3 regions of the Sporosarcina sp. FSL W7-1349 genome follow, and region 1 is predicted to be linked to each of the others. Evidence: riboswitches for the same ligand, from Rfam matches in the RefSeq annotation. Region 1 holds a riboswitch; each other region holds the start of a gene.
The links. Region 1 has a riboswitch for cobalamin ahead of MKY41_RS12445 (ABC transporter substrate-binding protein). Riboswitches for the same ligand answer to the same signal wherever they lie in the genome.
Positions count from the first base shown of each region.

Region 1 (3,210 bases):
TTGGCGCGGAAATGACGATATAACTGGTGACCGCCGATAAAATCATCGATACGACGACTCCAGCCAATAAAAGTCGTGTCGTTGTTAGACGGCCTCCCACATGGGCAATAAAATAAACGAAAATGATTGAGAGCAAAGCACCTCCGAAAGCGGCAACCGAAAGCGCATATTGGCCGAACATACTGAACGCCCCGAACAAGATGACGACGGTAGCCCCGACGGAAGCGCCGGAAGAGACGCCCAAAATATAAGGATCCGCCAAGGAATTCCGGACGAGTGCCTGTATTCCGACCCCGACGACCGCAAGCCCGGCCCCGACGACTCCACCAAGCAACACGCGGGGAAGGCGGATATCCCAGATGATCCGTTCTTCGGGCCGACCCCAGTCGACGTCAAATAATGGCGAGGAAAGCGGCAGTTGATTCAGTACGATTTTCCAGACAGTCAGAGGGTGGATGGAAACAGGCCCGATAATAACGGCCAATGTGATGGAGACCAGCAGGAGGATGAATAGAGCGATAAAGACCGGCACAATGGCGACGGTCTTGGAACTGGCTGATTTGGATGTTTGTTGCACTCGTGACATAGGATCCGTCCCTTTCCGGTCTTATTCGCAATTAGTTAGATGGGTGATAAAAGCCTTCGACGAGCGTTTCCAGAGCCATTGGAATCCGTACACCCTCCGCGGCTGCGGAGAGAGGGACCACGACAAAATGCTGATCTTGGATAGCGGTCGTATCGGCCAACATGGATACGCTATTCAGAAAATCGATTTTCTGGTCAACGGTTGTATCGCCATAGTCGATGATGACGATAATTTCTGGATTTCGTTCCACGACCTCTTCCCAATTGACTTGTCCCCAATTCTTCTCAAGGTCGCTGAAAATATTTTCGCCGCCTGCGATCGTGATAAGTTCATTCAAGAAATTTTGTCCGACGGTGAGGGCAGATGTATCGCCGCTATCAAAAACAAAGACCCGCTTCTTTTCATCAGAGGCCGGGATGGTCTGTTTGATCTCCTCGATCTGCGACTTCATGTCTGAAATCAATTTGGCTGAGCGATCCTCGACTCCGAAAATTTTCCCGATGTTGTCGATATCCGTGAAAATGTCATCAAGCTTGGGTCCGACAATCGTCGAGGACTGATGTAAATATGGAATGATTCCTTGCGCCAGTAGCTCTTCTTGCGTCCCCAGGCTGTCTTCTTTGAATGCACTGGCCCATCCGGCGTAGGCAAAGTCCGGATCCGCACCGAGAAATACTTCTTTGGACGGGTAGGCATCTGCCAGAACGTCAATCTTCTCATAGGCCGCTTGGTATTCAGGCAGGATTTCATCATCAAGATACGCGGTGCCCACCATGTGATCTTCCAGACCGAGCGCCAACATCACTTCCGTGACATGCTGGTTCAGCGTCACTGCGCGTTGCGGGACATCGGCAATCGGCAGCTCCACTCCGCTATTTTCGATGGTCAGCGTCTCTTGTTCGGCAGATGGAGTCTCCTTGTCCGCACACCCACCGACCAGCAGCAGAAGCAATAATCCCAATACACCTAGTTTTTGTTTTATCATATTTTCGAGTCTCCTTCGCCTTGCGTATTTATGCCAATCGAACAGCGAATCGAACAGCGAATCGAACAGCGAATCGAACAGCGAATCGAACAGCGCAGGGTTCGATTTGCCGTATTTCTGCGTTCTTTGCAGAAATTAAGGCACCTTCATGCTGTTCCGCGGAATGAAAATAAAAAGCGTCTCTAACCGAAAAAGGGTTAGAAACGCTGGTGGATTCCATACAAAAAGTGGATGAGCCGTCTTCTAACACTTCCCCATTTCCCGTAGGTCAAGCAGTGTCGCTAGAAAAGGCAGGTCTCCTGACTTATGGCCATGGCTTTTCGCTCCTTCCCATCTTGGCAGACAGTGGATGTTTGCAAAAAACGGCCAGTTCACAGTGGCGGGACCGTGCCGGTTTTGCACCGGGCTTCCCTTTTAAACACGATGATCGTGTACCTTTTCCCATATCGTCTATTCGGTTTGGCAATCTATCAACAGTATTCAGAACTGCACGAGAAATGTCAATCCCTAAAATATGAAGCTTGCCTTTCTGTGAACGGTCCGGCTATAATAAACCCAATTCATTGGATCCGATTGAAAATTGAATAACGATGAGATGTCAGGCGCTAATCCATAGCTTAATAGGGAATCCGGTTCAAATCCGGAACTGTCCCCGCAACTGTAAGTGTCGACGAAATGAGGAACACCCACTGTGCCACTGTGCATGGGAAGGGCTCAAAGTAGGAGGAAGCACAAGTCAGGAGACCTACCTGCATCTCGAAGTTTCAAATCTCCGGGGGGTGAGAGTGGGACGATACATACTGACCGATTGCGTCTCGTGAGGACGCGTTCAAGTGAAACTATTTTGTGTCGTTAAGCAAGCCCTTTTCCGTTAGTGGAAAAGGGCTTTTATTTTGTGCGCCCGGCATGGGCTATAACTTGGTGGTGAAAGTCCACTACAGGCTTGGCAGTAGGAACTGTTAGCTTAAGGCAAGGGTGTCCATCGTGAGGTGGAATCTGAAGGAAGCCGGCGGCAAACTCCCGAACCGACGGACAGAAACCGCATATAAGGCTGAATTGGAATGGATGAGTTTGCAAATCAAAACGAAGTCCAATACTGCCCGAGTTCCATACAGTAAATGCGGCGGTTACATGGGAGGAAGGTTATAGCTCTTACCCGGGGAGGTCTTACAGGGGTTCCCGACAAGAGGGATGGAATATTCCACAGGAACAAATCCGTCAGTGATGGCAGGTTGAACTGTAAGAAGTCAGCAGAGGCCATAGTAGTCCAACAGGATGAAGGGCCGAACAATAACAACCCTGAAATGAAATGGAGGTAAGGACAGTGCAGAGACCACAGAAAACATCGGCAGGTGGCTGGCCGCAAAGAGATAGGTTGGAAACCGAAGGGTATGCGGGAGCGTGCAGCCCTGTCTTTACGAAAATGGAACAACGGGGTGGTATCAGTTTGATTGACAAAGTGGTGGATATCAACAATCTCTTCAATGCCTGCAAGAAAGTGAAGGCAAATAAAGGGGCGCCCGGTGTTGACGGAATGACAGTAGAGGAACTCTTTGGTCACGTCGCCAAATACCGCGACCATCTGATTCGGAAACTGAAAGACGGTTCGTACGAACCATTGCCTGTCAAACGGGTGGAA
Region 1 is NZ_JBBOOK010000001.1:2,527,667-2,530,876, reverse strand. Features, by position in the region: gene MKY41_RS12450 (FecCD family ABC transporter permease) at 1-586, opposite strand, end outside; gene MKY41_RS12445 (ABC transporter substrate-binding protein) at 618-1,571, opposite strand; cobalamin riboswitch at 1,844-2,025, opposite strand; cobalamin riboswitch at 2,154-2,338, shown strand; gene ltrA (group II intron reverse transcriptase/maturase) at 2,995-3,210, shown strand, end outside.

Region 2 (3,210 bases), 510 kb from region 1:
GCTAACGGATTCCGAAGAAGTCCTTGGAAGGCGGCTCCGGCGAGTGACAGGGAGGCCCCGACAAGGAAGGCTAATAGGACACGGGGCACCCGGATGTTCCAGATGATTAGCTCTTCATTCTTCGGAACATCCGATAGCCAGCCAAGGCCGAATGATTTATCCGCTACGATATGGAGAATGGTGGGAATCGGGAATTTTACACTGCTGACGAATAAGCCAAGAAGGGTTGCACAAAGTACAACCCCGATACTTGCGATATAAAGCCAACCGATTTTATTCCCCAAAAACTTCCGGATAAATGAGTTTTGCAAGCTGCTCGACTCCTTCAATCAGGCGTGGGCCTGGACGAGTGACGGTGTCGCTGTCGACATCGAATACTTGTTTATTCTTAATGGCATTGACTTCTGCCCAACCGTCGCGTGCCAAGACGCCTTCGGCAGGATTGTCCACATAATAGCCATATGTGGTAATGATGACATCTGGGTTAAGTTGGACGATTTCCTCTTCTGTCAACTTCACCCATCCATCTTGATCTTCCGCTGCATTCGTTGCATTGATTGTCTCCAGCATTTCGTGCATGAATGTGTTTTTCCCTGTAGTGAAGATATCCGGAGCAGGGGCTACTTCGACCCATACTTTCTTTTTATCCGTGATTTCTTTCGCTTTTTCTTCAAGGGCAGCACGGCGGTCTTTCATGTCCTGGATGATCTCGTCGGCCTTTTCCGTCGTTCCGGTAGCCGTCGCAATCATTTCCATCGTGGCGTATGCATCGTCGAATGAAGTGGCGCTGCCGGTGACAACAACGGTGATGCCGACTTCTTCAAATTGTTTTAGAATTTCTGCATGGTTATCGAAATGGTATTGGGTTACAAAGGCGACATCCGGCAACAAGGTCATGACCAATTCGGCATCCATGTCCTGGCCGCCGACTTTTTGCACTTCCAATGCTTCCGGAGGATAATTACAGTAATCCGAAACCCCGATAAGGCGATCGCCTACACCGAGCGCATATAAAATTTCCGTATTGCTCGTCTGGATGGAGATGAGGGTTTCCGGTTCTTTCTCAATCGTCACTTCACGGCCGACATCATCGGTGAATGTGACCGGAAAGGCTTGTGCCCCCTCCGTACCTTCTGCCTCCGTTTGATCTGTCGCTTCCGTGTCCGGTGTTTCTGGAACCGGTTGATCCGCTGGGGTCTCTTTCGATCCGCAGCCTGCTAAAAGGACCATCGCCAGCACGAAAACCAAACTGAACAAGCCCCATCGTTTTATCATGTTGTGCACTCTACGTTCCTCCTCTTGATTGTAAACATCAAAAAAGCGCTTGTCCTCGAAGGAAAGCGCATGATCAGGCGAAGTCAACGGGCGCCGGAAATCCACCGACAATCCCTGCTGGCACGCTAAACATTCCTATCCCCGAGGAAGCTAACTATCGAAATAGGCAGGTCTCCTGACTTACGACTACCGCGGCCGCCCCGCTCCTTCCCATGCTGTCGCACAGTGGATACGCGGGACTTCCTCGTCGATTACAGTGACGGGTTCGTGTTGGACTTTCACCAACTTCCCTCTTCGTTCCAAACAACCGCTTTGATACGGCTCTTTGAAAAACCTATTTCTAAACTATTTTTTTAATGTTCGATTCATGCCAAGTATATAGAAGTATTGCTAGTTTGTAAACAGCGGAGGCGGGCTGGAAGGTGGGGGATGTCTATTGAATTTGGTACGTTGTTTATCCAAGGTTTGGTTGTCCAACAAACGCCCTGAAAATAATCAAGAATTAATAAAAGAAACAAACTATTTCCTAGCATGTTGATAACCTTACTTTGTCGGCGCTATAAAGCTTGGTATCATCGGGGGTCAGCCAGTATGTAATTTTAAAATCAATAAATAACAAAATATTATAAAAATTTACAAGTTTGTGTTGAATATTAACAAATAGTTTGCTAATCTGAATCTGTGTACTATAACAAAAATTTGGACTACTTCATTTTTCGGCTACCCTTCTTTTTATTGGCTGAATAATGAAAGCGGTTTCAGCGTGAGGGGGAGATGGCGTACGAGTCTATTAGCTGAAAATTTGAAGAGGAGGATGGAAACATGAAAAACGTTCGAGCAAATTCTAAGCCCAATTTCGAGAAGATCATTGAAACGCCAGAGTTTAAACAATTGGTCAAACGTAAAAACACATTTGCGACGCCGTACATCATTTTCTTTTTTGCCGCTTATTTTCTACTTCCGATTTTGACAGGGTACACCACAATACTTGAAAATCGTGCAATCGGTTGGATGACTTGGACTTGGGTATACGCCTTCAGCATGTTCATCATGGTCTGGGTATTCACGTCCATCTATATGAATAAAGCAAAAGACTTTGATAAGGAAGTTGAAGAAATTATAAAGAGAAACATTGTAGAATAAGGGGGAAGTCGCCGTGGGAATCATATCAATCCTAATATTCATATCTGTTATTCTTTTGACGCTTATTGTCACCTATTGGGCCGCTAAACAAACCCAGACTGCAAGTGATTTCTATACTGCCGGGGGATCGTTGACCGGATGGCAGAATGGCATGGCTATCGCAGGTGACTATTTATCCGCAGCTTCTTTCCTAGGAATCGCCGGCGCCATTTCATTAAATGGATTTGACGGTTTCTACTACAGTGTTGGCTGGTTGACCGCGTATCTCGTCGTATTGTTCTTGATTGCGGAGCCACTCCGGAATCTTGGAAAATTCACGATGGCTGATATGATCGGCTCCCGATTTGGCGCGAGAAAAGTGCGTGGAGCGGCTGCCCTTAATACGATTACGATCGTATTATTCTACATGTTGGCGCAATTGGTTGGTGCGGGCGCTCTCATTAAACTCTTGCTTGGAATCGATTATTGGATTTCAGTCTTGATCGTTGGGGTCATGATGACGATTTATGTTCTGTTCGGCGGAATGACCGCGACAAGCTGGGTACAAATCATTAAAGCAATCTTACTGATGGCTGGAACGATCATCATTTCCTTCCTTGTCCTTTTAAAATTCAATTTCAACTTCATTGGAATGTTTGATGCGATGCGCACAGCGACACCACACGGGGAAGCTTTCCTGCATTCGGGCGTCGTCTATAAGGATCCGATCGGTCTGATTTCTGTCCTAATTGCGCTTGTTTTAGGTACAGCGGGATTGCCGCATATCTTGATGCGCTTCTTTACCGTAAAAGA
Region 2 is NZ_JBBOOK010000001.1:2,019,794-2,023,003, reverse strand. Features, by position in the region: gene MKY41_RS09935 (FecCD family ABC transporter permease) at 1-311, opposite strand, end outside; gene MKY41_RS09930 (ABC transporter substrate-binding protein) at 274-1,275, opposite strand; cobalamin riboswitch at 1,424-1,628, opposite strand; gene MKY41_RS09925 (DUF485 domain-containing protein) at 2,098-2,418, shown strand; gene MKY41_RS09920 (solute symporter family protein) at 2,432-3,210, shown strand, end outside.
Region 2: it holds a riboswitch for cobalamin, as region 1 does, so the genes downstream of both, MKY41_RS09930 (ABC transporter substrate-binding protein) here and MKY41_RS12445 (ABC transporter substrate-binding protein) in region 1, are expected to answer to the same signal.

Region 3 (3,210 bases), 270 kb from region 1:
GCCCAGTTGCCAAGCGGTCGCCGCTTCCGGAAATCCGCTATTCGGACTCGGATGACGCCGAGAATCCTTGCCAAAGCCGACAATCCGCTGCCCAAACGGCAACTTTCCTTCATTTCTTGTATGGAAGAGGATGAGAAGGCCAGTGATCCGGGCGGGAATGTAGTTAAGCAGATCGTCCGCCCGCGCGGAGAACTTGCCGAACTGGCCATACCGCTCGTCTTTATAACCGACCATCGAGTCAAGCGTATTGACCGCTTTGTATAGCCAAAGACCAGGGGCGCCGATCAGAAAAGCCCAAAACAACGGAGATGTCACGCCATCCGCCGTATTTTCGGAAACCGTTTCAATCGTCGCTCGCGAAATCTCGCTCTCATCTAACTTCTCGGTGTCCCGGCCGACAATCCATGATAATTTTTCTCGCGCTTCCGAAAAATTGCCCTCTTTTAGCGGTCGCTGCACAGACAGCGCGGCGTCACGCAAACTCTTCTGCGCTAACCCGACCGCAATCAGGATTGCCTCAACCGCAATCCCGGCAAACGTATGAATCTCGTAAGCTAGCCAAACAATGACTGCTACCGCTGCCGTGACAATTCCAACCGTGGCGACAAGCAGGATAGCCCCTTTCCCGACGCGGTACTTCCCTTTATTCAAAACAGCCGTCATCTTGGAAATGAAAGAACCGATCCAACGGACAGGATGCGGCCAATTCGGCGGGTCCCCGATGAGCCGGTCCAATAGAAGGCCAATTGCAATGGCGATGAAATGTGACGGTATCACGTTGCCCACCCTTTCACTTTCTTGTACGCCCGCAGCGCCCGCACCGTGCAATCATAGACGCCGTGACCGACCAATTTCCCAAGCGGCGCCACTGTCCCGGCGTACGGAAGATGTGCGCCTTGCTGTGTGGCTGCCACGAGGACGCTGTCCGTCGACGTCCCGGTAGCGATCGTCCCGGTCAGCGGGTCTCGGATTGCTTCATCATGAAGGGCTTTCACTTTCGCCTCGGTTGCCGTGATGATCGCCTGGACGAACGCCTCATCCGACAAATCGCCATTGACGATGACCCATGTATTGATTGTCCCTATTTTCTGTTCCTCTTCGCGGGTCAGCGCTTGCGAGACATCCACAGCATTCCCGACACCCGCCGTCACGGCGACAAGAATGGAGCCGAAGTCGCCATCGTATTGGCCGATTTCGACATGTTCGGTCGACACGGCGGTCATCATCCCCACCGTCTCCGCCGGCTGGAATCCTTGCTGTTCCAGATATGCCGCCATTTCCGCTTGGGCATCGTCAACATTATAATGGATATCGACGCTGCGATTGACGAAGGCGCGGTACGATCCGATGCCCGCGTTGTGGACAGCGGAAGATAATGTCTTCATCGGCTGGTCTGCCCGGAAACTGACATAATCGGAGGACACGAAAAACCCCTCTGTTGTTGCAATGAACCTGGTCATTTTTTAACCCCTCAATCGTGTAAATTGAAAAATCCCCCGTACAAATACGGAGGATGTCCAAGTAAAAATCCAAACGCCAAAAAGCGGTCCGATTTCCACCGACCTATTCCTCGCAGGTCACGGGTGATTCATAAAGGCAGGTCTCCTGGCTTGTGGTCATCGCTTGCCGCGTCTTCCCGGAATCCTTCCAGTGACTTTTCGCGTCTTGCTCGCACTTACAGTGGCGGGACCGCACCGGCTTTGAACCGGCTTCCCTTTTAACCCCGTCACACGCACGGGGCACCTTTACGCTAGTTTTTCTCATTATACTACAGAAAAGGGGGCTGTCGAGTGTTCCACTGAAGAAGTATGCGCCGGTATCCGTCACTTTTGGTGATTTATCCGTCAGTTTGCGAGGGGTATCCGTCACTTCCGGAAAATTATCCGTCAAGTCCACAGGTCTATCCGTCACTTTCCATTCTTTATTCTCAAATCAATACCTTTTACCCATAGTAAAACCGCTGCGCCAGGGCGCAGCGGTCCAACTTGTTGTTACATCCGTTCCGGTGCCGATACGCCTACGAGTTTCAAGGCGTTCGCGACGGTCGCACGTGTCGCGGTGACGAGCGCAAGCCGTGCTTCGGACAGCTCCCGATTGTCCGGATCGAGCACTTTCTCCGCATTGTAGAAGCTGTGGAAAGTCGCCGCCAGCTCTTGGATATACGTCGTCACCCGGTGCGGCGAACGAAGCCTTGCCGCATCGGCTACCAGTTTCGGGAAGTCCCCGATTTTCTTGATCAACTCAAGTTCCTTTTCGGTCTGCAATAAAGAGACATGCTCGACGGAAGCAGACAACCCTTTCTCTTCCGCCTGACGCAGGATCGAAGAGATCCGCGCATGTGCATATTGTGCGTAGTAGACCGGATTTTCATTAGACTGGGAAATGGCGAGGTCCAAATCGAAATCCATCTGCGAATCACCCGAACGCATGGCGAAGAAATAGCGGACCGCATCCAATCCGACGTCTTCCACGAGTTCGCGCAATGTTACCGCCTTTCCGGTCCGCTTGCTCATCTTGAACTTTTCGCCGTCTTTGTACAACTGGACCATTTGCGCCACTTCGACTTCCAAAGTGTCTCGGTCATAGCCCAGTGCCTCGATAGCCGCTTTCATCCGCGGAATATATCCGTGGTGATCGGCTCCCCAAATATTGATGAGCTTATCGAAGCCGCGACCCAGCTTGTCCTCATGATAGGCGATATCCGGCGTCAAATACGTATACGTGCCGTCATTTTTAATGAGCACCCGGTCTTTGTCGTCTCCGAATGTCGTCGAGCGGAACCATGTCGCACCGTCTTCCTCATAGACATGGCCATTCGCCCGTAGCTTATCGAGTGCCACATCGATCTTTCCATCTTCGTATAAAGAAGTTTCCGAAAACCAATTGTCAAAGGAAACTCGGAAGTCTGCTAGGTCCTTTTTCAACTTCGCCAATTCGAATTGAAGGCCGTATTCGCGGAAAAACGAATAGCGCTCTTCTTCCGAAGCGTTGACATATTTGTCTCCGAACTCCTCGGCCAACTTCTTGCCGATATCGATGATGTCCTGGCCATGATAGCCATCCTCCGGCATATCCCGTTCCATACCAAGCGCTTGGAAATAGCGGGCTTCCACGGATTTCGCCAGATTATGCACTTGATTGCCGGCATCATTAATATAATATTCGCGGTAGACATCGTATCCGGCAAAGTCCAGCACATTGCATAGGGAA
Region 3 is NZ_JBBOOK010000001.1:2,260,260-2,263,469, forward strand. Features, by position in the region: gene cbiB (adenosylcobinamide-phosphate synthase CbiB) at 1-774, opposite strand, end outside; gene MKY41_RS10985 (adenosylcobinamide amidohydrolase) at 774-1,460, opposite strand; cobalamin riboswitch at 1,579-1,762, opposite strand; gene argS (arginine--tRNA ligase) at 1,992-3,210, opposite strand, start outside.
Region 3: it holds a riboswitch for cobalamin, as region 1 does, so the genes downstream of both, MKY41_RS10985 (adenosylcobinamide amidohydrolase) here and MKY41_RS12445 (ABC transporter substrate-binding protein) in region 1, are expected to answer to the same signal.